2 regions of the Mesorhizobium sp. B263B2A genome follow, and region 2 is predicted to be linked to the other one. Evidence: predicted binding sites of a transcription regulator. Region 2 holds the regulator's gene; the other holds the start of a gene.
The links. The regulator LexA, encoded in region 2, represses DNA repair genes until DNA is damaged. The targets are predictions, from matches to a motif close to TGTTCNNNNTGTGTTCNG.
Positions count from the first base shown of each region.

Region 1: a site for LexA is predicted at 2,874-2,891, ahead of LB568_RS02310 (sel1 repeat family protein). Genes of this name have one in related genera too.

Region 1 covers NZ_JAIUIU010000001.1:463,065-470,145, forward strand. The annotation lists gene LB568_RS02300 (acetyl/propionyl/methylcrotonyl-CoA carboxylase subunit alpha) at 1-803, shown strand, start outside; gene LB568_RS02305 (branched-chain amino acid ABC transporter substrate-binding protein) at 929-2,050, opposite strand; gene LB568_RS02310 (sel1 repeat family protein) at 2,485-2,751, opposite strand; gene LB568_RS02315 (DUF2147 domain-containing protein) at 3,190-3,531, shown strand; gene LB568_RS02320 (hypothetical protein) at 3,748-3,903, shown strand; gene LB568_RS02325 (hypothetical protein) at 3,939-4,133, shown strand; gene LB568_RS02330 (AMP nucleosidase) at 4,251-5,711, shown strand; gene LB568_RS02335 (endonuclease/exonuclease/phosphatase family protein) at 5,847-6,857, shown strand; gene LB568_RS02340 (DUF922 domain-containing Zn-dependent protease) at 6,887-7,081, opposite strand, start outside.
Region 2 covers NZ_JAIUIU010000003.1:281,385-288,465, forward strand. The annotation lists gene LB568_RS08625 (ComEC/Rec2 family competence protein) at 103-2,556, shown strand; gene lexA (transcriptional repressor LexA) at 2,550-3,302, opposite strand; gene LB568_RS08635 (pyridoxal-phosphate dependent enzyme) at 3,678-4,652, opposite strand; gene LB568_RS08640 (GntR family transcriptional regulator) at 4,649-5,446, opposite strand; gene LB568_RS08645 (ABC transporter substrate-binding protein) at 5,573-6,559, shown strand; gene LB568_RS08650 (ABC transporter ATP-binding protein) at 6,617-7,081, shown strand, end outside.

The DNA of each region.
Region 1 (7,081 bases), on a different contig from region 2:
CGCCCTATTACGATCCGATGATCGCCAAGCTTGTCGTCCATGCGAAGGACAGGCAGGCAGCGCTGGAGGCGCTCCGTACGGCGTTGTCGCAAACCGAGATTGCCGGCTCCACCGTCAACACCGCCTTTCTTGCAGCTCTGGCGGCCGATCCGGATTTTTGCGCCGGAGACGTCGACACGAGCTTGATCGGCAGACATCAAGTGGTGCTGACCGAGGTCGCGCCGCCGAGCGGCGAGGTCATCTCGGCAGCCGCCCTCGCCGCCTCCGGCGCGGAGGCATCGCCGGGTTCGGACGACCCATGGTCGTCGCTTGCCGGCTATGCGCATTTCCACGGCGTGGCGCGGCGTACGCGGCTGAAGTTCGGCGAGGACGACATTGTGGCAAAGGTTTCGGTGCGGCCGGACGGGCGCTTCCAGGTCGCGCTCGACGCACCCTATGACAGCACCAATTCGCATGATTTCCGCGCCGTTCCGCGCCTCGCCCGCTGGCCCGGCCACGTCACCGTGTTCGAAGGCGCCGTTGGCTATACATTCGCGGTTCCGGACCCGCTAGCAAGGGCGGATGAGGCGGCTGCCGCCTCCGGCAGCCTGCGCGCGCCGATGCCGGGGCTGGTGAAGCTTGTGCGCGTGGCGAAGGGCGATGCGGTGATCAAGGGCCAGCCGCTGCTGATCCTCGAAGCGATGAAGATGGAGCACACCATCGCCGCGCCGCATGACGGGCTGATCGCGGAGATCGCCACCGAAGGGTCGCAGGTCACCGACGGGACCGTGCTGGTCCGGTTCGCCGAGGACAGCCATGGCTGAACGCCTGGTTGCTGGTTGACTAAAATAGCTATGTCGGCAGGACAGAGGGGGCCGCCATAGAGTGCCGACCAAAACGAAAATGGCCGGGCAAGCCCGGCCATTTCCAACAGCGAAATAGGCAGCGATTACTGCGCGATTGGCGCGTACTTGCCGTCGTGCCACTGGTTGATGTCGTAGCTGGCATTCTTGAGGTCGCCCTTCTCGTCGAAGGTGACATCGCCGACAACGGTGCTGATCGGCGTGCCGTTCTTCAGGGCTTCGGCAACCTTGGCCGGATCGTCGCTGCCGGCGCGCTTGATGCCTTCGGCGAACGCCTGGACCACGGCGTATGAGAACAGCGTGAAGCCCTCGGGCACGAAACCGCCGGCCTTGATCTTCTCGACCGCTGCCTTGGCTTCCGGCTTTGCCTGCGGATCCGACGGGAACACGAACATGGTGCCCTCGCCGGCCGGGCCGGCAACCTGCCAGAATTCCGGCGAGGCAATGGAGTCCGGCATGATCAGCTGGAACTTCAGGTTCTGTTCGGCCGACTGACGCAGGATCAGGCCGGCTTCAGGATGATAGCCGCCGAAATAGACGACGTCGGCCTTCAGATCCTTGAGTTTGGTGACAAGGGCCGAATAGTCCTTCTCACCGGGATTGATGGCGTCATAATAGACTTCCTTCAGGCCACCGGTGTTCATGGTTGCCCTGACGGCGTCGGCCACGCCCTGGCCATAAGCGCTCTTGTCGTGCAGGATGACGACGTTCTTGCCGGCATACTTCTTGGCGATCCATGGGCCAATGAAGGCGCCCTGCGCGTCGTCACGCGTATAGAGGCGCATGATCGTCGGCCAGCCGGCCTTGGCCGCGGCGTCGGTCAACACCGGGTTCGAGGAGGCCGGGCTCATCATCAGAAAGCCGGCTTCGGCATAGACGGCCGAGGCCGGAATGCTCGAGCCCGAGCAGGCATGGCCATCGATGAACTTGACGCCATTGGCCACGATGCGGTTGGCGACCGACACGGCCTGCTTGGGATCGCATTGGTCGTCCTCGATGTCGAGCTTGATCATCGAGCCGTTGACACCGCCCGCGGCGTTGATGGCATCGGCGGCGGCCTGTGCGCCCTGCTTGAACTGATCGCCGATGGTGGCGAGCTGACCGGTCATCGGGCCGACCACCGAAACGGTGATGTCGTCGGCGAACGCGACCGGCGCGCTCATCATCAGGCCGAAAATGGCCGCGCTCAAAATACTCATTTTTTTCATGGTGATAGAACTCCTCCACTCACGCACGGCCGCCCGGCCGCGCTTCTTCCAGAGAGGCCGGACAATTTCATCCTTCATTGGGCCTGTCTAGGCGCATTGGCGCCGCTCGATTGGGCCTGGGGTCCCTCATCCACGCAAAAAAGCCACGCCAGCCTTGTTTCGGCTGGTCGTGGCTTTTCGCTCGTCGGGCTGTTCCGCAAGCGCCCCCGCACCCCGAGCCCAACGCGCCTTCCCTGTCTTTTCCAAGCCCATGATCTCGGCCTGAAAACCGGATTCCCATTTCGGGATCATGGTCTTTCGCACGGCTTGGACCTGTCTGGCCTGCCGCATTCTTGTCGTTGATGGCCTGTAGCCTGGCTGTCTGCGCAGCCTTGTCCCTGTCGTGGCCCGACCGTCTCCGCGGTCTTGGCCGGAGCGTGCCCGTCTGGTGGAACTCAGTGCATGGTCATCCATTCGCGGGCTTCGCGCAGCGCCTTGGCGATCTCGACCTTCGACATGGCCGCCGACAGTTCCGAGCGCAATTCCGCGGCGCGGGCCGAGCCCTTGATGGCGGCGATGTTGAACCATTTGTGGGCGGCGACGACGTCGGTCTCGCAATCGCGGCCGGTTGCATACATCATGCCCAGTTCGAAAAGGATGTCGGCCTGGGCAGTTGCCCCCATGGTGCCGAAACCTGCTTCAAGCATTTCAAAACGTGCCATTTTAGTCCCCTGTCTGGCTCCCGAGAGCTGCCTCCGTTTGTCTTGTCCGGGCCGCTCTTTCGATGCTTTCGAGAATGCCGCGCAGGCTTGAATCCGCCGTTAAATGGCGTGCTTAATTTGAGGAAAACAAAGCTAAAACAAGAGGTAAACACAAAAATTCGTTAAGGATACGAAGCCAGCAATTCGGCCGGTTTTCGCAAAATTTGACGAAAATTTTCAGGGTGGGAATCAACACTCCGCTAACCACGGGAGACAAAGCCAATCCGGCGATCGTTTCATTTTCTCGCCGAAGGCGCGCTTTCAGGCGCCTTCAAAATCGGAAACTCTTCCGCAACGGCACCGCTTTTGTTTTGATGGGAGCTGGATTAGCTTACGTTTGCGTAAGCGGCAGACCGGCGAGGCGGAGCATCCGGCCGGCTATCCAAAGGGAGGAAGAACATGTTTCGAAAAGTGAGCCTGGCCCTTGCAGCCACATTGATCATGGCGGGCGCGGCGTGGGCCGATCCGATCGAGGGCAACTGGAAAACGCAGGCCGGCGACACCGCGGCCATATCCGGCGGCGGCTCGTTCTCCATCACGCTCAAATCCGGCAAATATGCCGGCAAGACCATCGGCTCGCTCAAGGCGGCCGGCGACAACAAGTACACCGGCAACATCACCGATCCGGCGAACGACAAGACCTATTCCGGCAAGGCGACGCTTTCGGGCACCTCGCTCAAGATGAGCGGCTGCGTGCTAGGCGGACTGATCTGCAAGAGCCAGACCTGGCATAAGCTCTGATCGGCTGCAGCCTTGCGACATGACCACGGGGCCCTGACGGGCCCCGTTTTCGTTTCATCGACACGCCGGGCGCCGGCGCTCCATGCCTTGCCGCTGTTGGCCGTCCTCGGGCCAGTCAGATCCCGTCAATCAATTTGAACCGCAGATGAACGCCGGTCTCAGAGCCGGTTCACAGGCGTCAGGGCATTCTCCGGCGTGTTGAAGGAGACACCACCGATGCTTGCTCGCCGCTTCACCATCGTCTGCCTGCTGATGAGCCTGTTTGGAATGTTCTTCGCCATTCTCGTCGCCGAAGCAGGCCGTCCGGCCCGCTCCTGGGACGAAGCCACCAGACTTTGCGGTCTCGCCTGCCCGACCAACCTTCGCCACTGAAACCAGAAAACCTCGAAAAGAAAAGCACAGACATCATGAACCGCATCGCCGCCAACGCCCTCAAGACCCTCCGGCTTTTGCCGCGGGCGGCGCTTATCCTGGTGCTCCTGGCCGCCCCGGTCCTGGCCGTGCCGATGATGCGCGCCGATGCCGGCTCGACCATCGAGGCTCCGGCGCTGAGGAAGTCAGGTGTCGGCTTCGTGCTGCTGGTCAGCCTGCAGCGTGGGTGAAGAAAAAATCGCGCTTTGGGCGCCTTCGACAGCGACACCCCTCCCAACCGCCCATCCAAGTCTCTATATTGAGCTATGGAAAAGCGAATCTACCCCCAAGCCATAGAATCAGTCGTGATGCCGGAGCCTTTTGGCCGGCAAAGCTTTGACAGGGCCGAGAAAGCCGTCGCGGCGCTGCAGGCGCTTTACGATCGCAATACCAAGTTCCTGCGCGACTCCTTCGCGGCACTGGCCGCCGGCGCCGACGGCAGCAAGCGCTACCGGGCCTTCTACCCGGAGATCGGCGTCACCACGAATTCGTTTACCCAGGTCGATTCACGCCAAGCCTACGGCCATATGCCGACACCTGGCCATTTCGCCACCACGATTACCCAGCCGCAACTGTTCGAGAATTACCTGGTCGAGCAGCTTCGCCTGATCATGCGCAATCATGGCGTGTCGGTGACGGTCTCGGAATCGACCACGCCGATCCCGCTGCATTTCGCCTTCCTGGAAGGCACCTATGTCGACGGGGCCGCCGCCGAACGCATCAAGCGGCCGATCCGCGACCTGTTCGACGTTCCGGACCTGGACGGCACCGACGACCAGATCGCCAACGGCACGTTCGAAGTGGCCTTCGGCGAACCAAGGCCGCTGGCACCGTTCACGGCGCAACGCATCGACTATTCGCTGCACCGCATGACCCATTATACGGCCACCAGCCCGCAGCATTTCCAGAACTTCGTGCTGTTCACCAACTACCAGTTCTACATCGACGAGTTCGTCGCCCGTGCGCGTGGCCTGATGGAGAATGGCGGCGGCGGTTATGTGGAATTCGTCGAGCCGGGCAATGTCGTGACCCGCGCCGGCGCCAGCGCGGCAAGCGAGGGCACCCCGCCCGCCCGCCTGCCGCAAATGCCGGCCTACCACCTGAAGAAGCCGAACCATGGCGGCATCACCATGGTCAATATCGGGGTTGGGCCTTCCAACGCCAAGACGATCACCGACCATATCGCGGTGCTGAGGCCGCATGCCTGGGTGATGCTTGGCCACTGCGCCGGGCTGCGGAACACGCAGGCGCTGGGCGACTATGTGCTGGCGCACGCCTATGTGCGCGAGGACCACGTCCTCGACGACGATCTTCCAGTCTGGGTGCCGATCCCGCCGCTGGCCGAGATCCAGGTCGCGCTGCAGGAAGCGGTTGCCGAAGTCACGGGCCTGTCGGGCTACGATCTGAAGCGCATCATGCGCACCGGCACGGTCGCCACCATCGACAACCGCAACTGGGAATTGCGCGACCAGCGCGGACCGGTGCAGCGCCTGTCGCAATCGCGCGCCATCGCGCTCGACATGGAATCGGCGACGATCGCGGCCAATGGTTTCCGCTTCCGCGTGCCGTACGGCACGCTGCTATGCGTTTCCGACAAGCCGCTGCACGGCGAGTTGAAGCTGCCCGGCATGGCGACCGAGTTCTACAAGCGCCAGGTGGCGCAGCACCTGACCATCGGCATCAGGGCAATGGAAAAGCTGGCGGAAATGCCGATGGAGCGGCTGCATTCGCGCAAGCTCAGAAGCTTTTCGGAGACCGCGTTCCAGTAGGCGGTCTCGAAGTCCCGGCGAGGCAATTCTTCGTCTTGCTCAGGCCGCAATTTGATCGATAAGCAGATCGAACGGATCGTCAGGCGACACTCGACAGACACGGCCTCAATGACAACAGGCGGCGCGCGCTCGAATATGATAGCTGGGGTGGCATTCCTGGCGATGACGGCATTGTCGCTCGCCTTGTTGGCCGGATTCCTCGGCACGCTGCATCCGGCCTTCGATTCCTTCTCGCATTTTCGCCTTCACCTGTGCCTGCTGATCGCGCTTCTGGCGTTGCCGCTGCTTGCCAGCTCGTTTCGGCTGCAAGCGGCCGTGGCGCTGCTCTTTGCGATCGCCAGCGTCGCCACGACGATGAGTACGCTGCCGCGCCTTTGGCCTGTGCAAGCGGTCGCCAAGCCCGTCGATCAGATCGTCTACCACCTGCTGCAGATGAATTTGCGCTACGACAATCCGACGCCGAAAAAGGTTCTTTCGCTGATTGGCCGAACCAACCCCGACGTGATCACGCTCAATGAGGTGTCGGCGATGTGGGAGACCGAGCTCGGTTACATCACCAGCGCCTACCCATACCGGATCCTCTGCCCCTACCCCAATGGCGTGTTCGGGGTGGCGTTGCTGTCGCGGGGGCCCTTTGCCGCCGACAGCGCGCCGCATTGCGAGCCGCGGGGCGCGATGGCGATCGCGGCGGTCGATTTCGGCGGCACCGCCGTCAACGTCGCAGCCATCCACCTCAGTTGGCCATGGCCGCGCGAGCAGAACTGGCAGATCGGTGAGCTCTCGAATTCGATTTCCTCGCTCGGCGAAACCGCCATCATGGCCGGCGATTGCAACGCCGTGCCGTGGAGTGCGGCGGTGCGGCGGGTCGCCGCCCTCGGCGGGCTGACCGTCATGCCGTCAGCGGGACCGACGTGGCTCTACATCAAGCTGCCGGACGTGCTGCGGCGCTTTGCGGGACTGCCGATCGACCAGGTGTTCAGCAAGGGCGGGGTGACAGTTCATTCCGCGACGCGGCTGGAAGATACCGGTTCGGACCATCTGCCCGTGCTGGTCGAGTTCTCGGTTCGCTCCGATGAGAAGCAGCCTGAGGATGGGCACGCCACGGCACTCGCGGCGAGCGCCTTGCCAGCCAAGCCGCAAGGCTGACGCTTCAACCGAGCCAAGCACTCGCTCGTTCATGGTTTTCGGATCAAGGCCGCGATCAGATGCTCGACGTGGCCGCCGCGGCTATGCTCGCGCCGATCGAAGGCGTTTTGTCTGGCCTCATATTCGGCATAGACGGCCTGGATGCGACGCCGGGCCTCGCGGCGCGTCTTGTAGCAAGACGGGTCGTTGGCGACCCGCAGGCCGGTGATCGACCTTTCGGTGGT
Region 2 (7,081 bases):
GAACTCTCGGGAAGCGTCTGAAGCGGGGTGTGGGGTGCGGGGACTTTCGCGCGTCGCGCGTTCATGTACCATAGGGCGTCAGGGGTGCAAGGGGCAGACCCGATGGCTGGACGAAGCCGGGGCTCGGATCAGGGCGAGGACGCAGTTGTTGGCGTCAGCGAGCGGTCCTTGTTTGCGATGCCGCTGCCGGCCGAGTTGCCGACGCAATCGCCTCTCGTGCCGGGTTCAGGCAAGCAGTCGCTACCGGATATCCCCGCCCCAGTTCCGTCACCGGCCGGCAGGATCGTGCGTGTGCGCCGGCAACTCGGCCGGCTGTCATTGCCGCGCCTCCGCAACGGCATCACTGCGGCGGCGGAGCTGGAGCTTGACCGCGGCATTGGCTTCCTGCTGGTGCCGGTTTGCCTTGCAATCGGCGCGATCGGCTATTTTTCGCTGACCGTCGAACCGGACTTCGCCAGGCCTGTCGCGGTGGTGGCCCTCATGGGCTTCCTGGCGATTGTCTCGCGCTCGTGGCCGAAAACCCATCTGTGCATGACGGCGGCATTGCTGTGCGCGCTTGGCTTGCTCGCCGCCAAGGTCGAGACGTGGCGCACGGGAACCCAGATGCTGGGCTCGGAAATCTCGACGCAACTGAGCGGCCGCGTGGTCTCGATCGAAGAGATGGAGACCGGCCGTATCCGGCTGACCATCGACGTGACGTCGACCGCCCGGCCGAAACTGCGCTACGCGCCGGAACGCGTTCGGCTTTCGGCACGCAAGATACCGCCGGAAATGACCGCCGGCTCCCTTGTCACGGGCTACGCCAAGCTGTTGCCGCCAACCGGTCCGGTGCGGCCGGAGAGCTACGATTTCTCCTTCGACAGCTATTTCGCCGGCATCGGCGGCAGCGGGTTCTTTCTCGGCAATCCGAAAGTCGTTGCGGCCGATGACGGTGGCATGCCGCTGTCGGCCCGCCTTTCCTCAGCGATAGAAAACGCCCGCGAAGCCATTGCCGACCATATCAGGGGCAGCGTCGGCGGCGCCGAAGGCGAGATCGCGGCGGCGTTGATCGTCGGCGTGCGCGCCGGCATCCCCGACGAAATCAACGAAGCGATGCGGCGCACCGGCATCTATCACATCATCTCCATTTCGGGACTGCACATGGCGCTGGTCGCCGGCACCATCATGGGTCTGCTGCGCGGCGCCTTCGCGTTGTTCCCCGACTTTTCCGCGCGCCGGCCGGTGAAGAAATACGCGGCCGCGGCCGCACTTTTGTCGATCGCCGCCTATCTCGTCATCTCCGGCGTCGTCGTCGCCGCCGAGCGCAGCTTCATCATGCTGGCGGTGATGCTGATTGCCGTCCTGTTCGATCGCGCGGCTCTAACCATGCGCAATCTGGCGATCTCGGCGATCGCCGTCATCCTGGTTTCCCCGCATGAGGTGGTCGGCCCGAGCTTCCAGATGTCGTTCGCCGCGACCGCGGCCCTGGTTGGAGCCTATGCCGGCTGGGCGGATCACCGTGCGGGAAAGACCAGACCGCCGCCGCCGAAGCGATCCTTGCCCGGTTTCCTGACCAGAAAATTCCTGCTGGCGACAGGCGGATTGGCCATGACCTCAATCATCGCCGGCAGCGCCACGGCGCTGTTTGCCATCTGGCATTTCCAGCGGGTGTCGCCGCTCAGCCTGTTCGCCAATCTGGCCGTCATGCCGATCGTCTCAGTCGTGATGTTCCTGGCCGTTGCCAGCGCGCTTCTGATGCCGTTCGGGTTGGATGCGCCATCCCTTTACCTGATGGGCAAGGGCCTGACCGCGATGATCGCCGTTTCGGCATGGATATCGGAACGCTCTCCGGTCGATGCGGTCGGGCTTATCTCACAGCAATCCGTGCTGCTGGTGACGATTGCCCTGGTCATCGCGACGATGGCGACGACGTGGCTGCGGCTTGCAGCGCTTCCATTCGCTATCGCCGGCCTGCTGACGGTGTCCGATACGCGCACGCCGGATGTGCTGGTCTCGGAAGACGCGCGGCTGGTTGCGCTGCCGATCGGCGATGGCGAACTCGCCGTCAACCGGGCCCGGCCGAACGAATTCACGGTCGACAACTGGAAGCGCGCGCTGAGATCCGAAACCATCATCCTGCCGGAAATATTCGACAAGGCGGATGGACAATTCGATATTGCTGATGCCGTCAATCTCCCGCCGGGAGCGCCGTTCTATTGCACAGACGGTGTCTGTCTCGCCAGGCACCCGTCCGGTGCGATCATAGCGCATGTCGAAGACCGCAAGGATACCTGGAAGGCCTGTGGCTTCGCCGACCTGATCATCGTCAATGACGCGACGGCCTACGATGCCTGCCACAATCCGCTGGTTCTCGTCGTTACCAAACGGCAGCTCGCCCGCAAGGGCAGTGCGGCCATCTTCTTCGACCGCCAATCGGCCACCGGTCCGCCAACCATCAGCTTCGCGGTGGACAGCCCGTATCGGCCCTGGCACGCGCAGCGAAAGTTTTCGCGCGAGGCGAGAGGCCTGGAGCCCTATCGCAAACCTGACAAGCCAAGTGCCGTGCCGGCTCAGTAGCGCCTGATCAGCCCAACCAGCTTGCCCTGCACCTTGACCCTGTCCGGCCCGAAGATGCGCGTCTCGTAGGCCGGATTGGCGGCTTCAAGCGCAATCGAAGCACCCTTGCGGCGGAACCGCTTCAGGGTCGCTTCCTCCTCGTCGACCAGCGCCACGACGATCTCGCCCGGGCTCGCCGTATCGGCGTTGCGGATAATGACCGTGTCGCCATCGAAGATGCCGGCCTCGATCATCGAGTCGCCCTTGACTTCCAGCGCATAGTGCTCGCCGCCCATGATCATGTCCGGCGGCACCGAGATGGTATGCGTCTGATGCTGGATGGCATCGATGGGCACACCGGCGGCGATGCGACCCATGACCGGGATGGACACCGCTGGAACCGCATCGTCGTCGTTGCCAGCAGCGGCAAAGCGCGACGGTGCCGGCTTGATCTGGCGGCCGAGGCTGCCCTGACCGAGACCGCCTTGGCCGAGACTCCCCTGGATGACGCTTGGCGAGAACTTCTTTGCCGCGTTGAGGCCCGGCGCGATCGAATCCGGCAGCCGCAGCACTTCCAGCGCACGCGCCCGGTTGGGCAGCCGGCGAATGAAGCCGCGTTCCTCCAGCGCCGTGATCAAGCGATGGATCCCTGATTTGGAGGCGAGGTCGAGCGCCTCTTTCATCTCGTCGAAGGAGGGCGGAATACCGCTTTCCTTGAGCCGTTCATGAATGAACATCAAGAGTTCATGTTGCTTGCGTGTCAGCATGGCGGCCCCCAAGGCATCTGGACAAGGGTTTTGATCCAGAATGGTTCTGATCCAGAATCGAAAAACAAACCCAGAACAAACACTATCTGTTCCAGTTGTGTTCTGCAACCGTTTAAAGTTTAGTGAATTTGGTAAGAGAGCCGAAATCATTTGCGGCCCGGACAGGCCGGAAATCGGGGTTTTTCGCCCGTTGCCGCCCGTCGCCCGCATTGAAATGTTTGGTTAATAGCCTGTGGCCTGTCTTGCGACATGGCTCGGCATCAGCCGACGGCAGAGCCCGTCGAGGCCGATTTCGGCGCTTGCGATCGGCTTGCCTGCCGTGAACGAAACGAAATCAAAACGCCAACAATCGCCGGTTCGGAAGCAGGTACGGGATCAGGCTGGCGGGATCGCACCGGCCAGCACCTGCGCATAGAATTCCGCATCGATATTGCCGCCGGAGATGACGCAGACGACGTTGCCGGTCGCCCGCTCACTGCTGAGAGCCGCGGCCAGCGAGGCGGCGCCCGCGCCCTCGGCGACGACCTTGGCCTTCGAGAACAGGAGCCGCATGGCCTCCGTCACCTGTTGCAGGCTGACGGCGATGGCACCGTCGATGAGCTGGTTCGCCAACGGCCATAGCTCGGGGATCAGGGAGGGACCGCCAATGCTCTTGATGAAGGAGGGCCGTGTCTCGATCTCGACAATACGTCCGGCCGCCAGTGCGGCGGTGACCGGCGCCGCGTTCTCGTCCTCGACGGCAAAGACCCTCGCCTGCGGACGAAGGGCCTTGAGCGCACTTGCAACGCCGGTCGTCATGCCGCCGCCGCCATATGGCGTCAGCACGAAATCGACCTCCGGCAGATCCTCGACAATCTCGAGGCCGATGGTGCCGTTGCCAGCCAACACCGCCTGATCGGTGACGGGATTGATGAGAAGTTCGTCAATGTCGGGCCGCTCGATCGCGGTGATGTAGCGCCACCAGGTCTCGTGGGAGACAAAGCGCACCTCGCCGCCAAGACGGCGGACACCGTCGATCTTGGTCTGCGGCGCGCCGGCATACATGTAGGCGGCCATCGGAACGCCAAGAGCCCGTGCCGCCCAGGCCAACCCATAGGCCATGTTGCCCGAACTGACGGTCGCAACACCGTGCCTGAGTTCATCGGCGTCACGACAAAGCAAGGTATTGAGCGCCGGCCTGAGCTTGAAGGCGCCGATCGGCGACAGGGTCTCGAGCTTGAGGAATATCCGCTGGTCGGCACGGCCAAGATCGAGGCGCAGCAGCGGGGTGCGCGGCAGCCAGGCGGCCAGCCGATCGCGGGCTTCGGCAATCTCGTCAAGCGTCGGACGATGCGGAGGTGCCGAGATCATCCGGCAACCGCTTTCAAGCTGCCGGCGCGCGCGACGTCCTTGTTCGCGTCGCCGTCCTCGCTGTGGACATAGACGTGCAGCGTATAACCGATGTGGGCCGTCATCAGCGCTTTTGCCCGCTCGACGTCGCGGTCCAGGGCGGCTTCCATGATCGCCGTGTGGTGCTCGATCGCCATCGCCTCGCGCAGCGCGTTCATGGCCTCTTCGTAGCCGTCCTTGAGGCCGGCCGCCGCCCGCAATGTCGGCGCCAGCCCAAGAAAGCGATGGTGCCGGCGCAGCTGGTCCGAGATCGTCGAGCGAAACCGCAACAGCCAGCTGGATGTCGCAGCGCTCAGCAGCGCGGCATGAAAAGCCTCGTGGTTCTCGTCCCACTGGTCGACGGCGGCATCCGATGGGTCGTCCACCGCGGTCTTGCAGCGGGCGAGCCGGTAGTGCGCGGTGACAACCGCGTCTTCCCACTCCCGGCCGCCTTTCTCCATCGATTCCTGGAAGAGCGGTATCTCGACGACCATCCTCGCGCGCGCCAGATCCTCAAGTTCGGCCCGGGATACGGGGGCGACCGCGAAGCCGCGATTGCTGATGGCGGTGACCAGGCGTTCGGCTTCGAGGCGCGACAATGCTTCGCGCAGCGGCGTCCAGCCAACTCCATAGATGCCGCGCAGGGCGCTGAGCTTGAGCGGGGCGCCCGGCATGAGACGGGTGGTGAGGATATCGCGCCGCAGAAGCTGGTAGGCGGCTTCCGTCTTGGTGGAGTTCTTCTGGTCCTGCATCGCGATCCATTCGTTCTCTGCCATTGGAGAAATTATATATGATGATTGGTGATGGCAAGAATTATATATAATGTTTGACATGCGCCGATGGACTGACCATGATCGCTGGAGGTGCCCCGAGGCGGCGCTGATCAAATCTGGGAGGAAATGATGTTGAAGTCGAAATCCGCATGGCTGTCGGGATTGGCTCTGGCAGGCGCATTGATGGTCAGCGCCGGGAGCGCCGCGGCCGATCAGATCCGTATCGGCATCGCCAATTTCGGCGAGCATCCGCAATTGAACGCCGCCATAGCCGGCTTCAAGAAGGCGCTGACGGACAATGGCTTCGTCGAGGGCAAGGACGTCGTCTACACAGAGAGCCATACTAATTTCGATGCATCGCTGGTGCCGCAGATGATCGCCAAGCTGCAGGCCGAGCAGCCCAAGCTGATCTACACCATCACCACGCCGGTCTCGCAGATCGCCAAGAAGGCGCTCGCCGGCTCCGGCATTCCGATCGTCTTTGCCGCGGTCACCGACCCGGTGGCGGCCAAGCTGGTGCCGTCGTGGGACGCAGGCGACGAAGGCATGACCGGCGCCACCGATCTGCAGGACGTCGCCGCGGTGATGGCCTTCACCAAGAAGCTTCTGCCGAACGCCAAGCGTTTCGGCGTGCCTTACAATCCGGGCGAGGCCAACGACGTTGCCCTGATCGAGAAGATCAAGGCGGCGGCGCCCGCTGCCGGCTTCGAAGTCGTGGAAGTCGGTATCGACAACGTCAATGACATCCAGCAGCGCATCGCATCGCTCGCCGGCAAGGCCGACGTGATCTACGGCCCGACCTCGAACCTGATCCAGCCGGCGATCGCCGCCGTCTCCGCGGCCGCCCGCCAGGCCGGCATCCCTGTCGTCAACGCCGACGACAGCGCGGTCCGCAACGGCACCGTACCGGCGAGCTTCGCGGTCAATTACACGCAGGTCGGCGTCAACGCCGGCAACATCGCCGCCGAGATCCTCAAGGGCAAGGATCCGAAGACGATCGCGCCGTCGCGCCCGGCCTACAAGGACCACATGGCAACGATTTCCCGCAAGGCGATGGCCGCGTTCGGCATCGAGATACCGGCTTCGATGGCCGATTGCGGCTGCATCGTCGACTGATATCGGGACTGAAGGGTGACGGCAGGGGCGCCGTCACCCTCAGGTCAGGGAGGAACGATGCTCGAGATCCGATCCGCGCGCAAAGTATTCTACAGGGGCCAGGCCGACGAGAAGATCGCGCTGGACGGCCTCAGCCTGTCATTGGCGACTGGCGAGTTCGGCATCGTCATCGGCTCCAACGGAGCCGGCAAGAGCAGCATGCTCAATGCCATTTCCGGAGCGCTCATCCTCGATTCCGGCAAGATCCTGATCAACGGCGCCGATGTGACAAATATGCCGGTGCACAAGCGTGCCGCAAGATTGGCGCGGGTGTTCCAGGATCCGATGCGCGGCACCGCCGCCAGCATGACGGTGGCGGAGAACATGCTGCTGGCCGATCTGCGCAGCCACAAGCGCACCCTGCGGCAAGGGCTGAACGCCACACGGCTCGCCTCCTATAAGGAGCGCCTGTCCATACTTGGCCTCGGCCTTGAAAATCGTCTCGATACGCGCGTCGACCTGCTCTCAGGCGGGCAGCGGCAG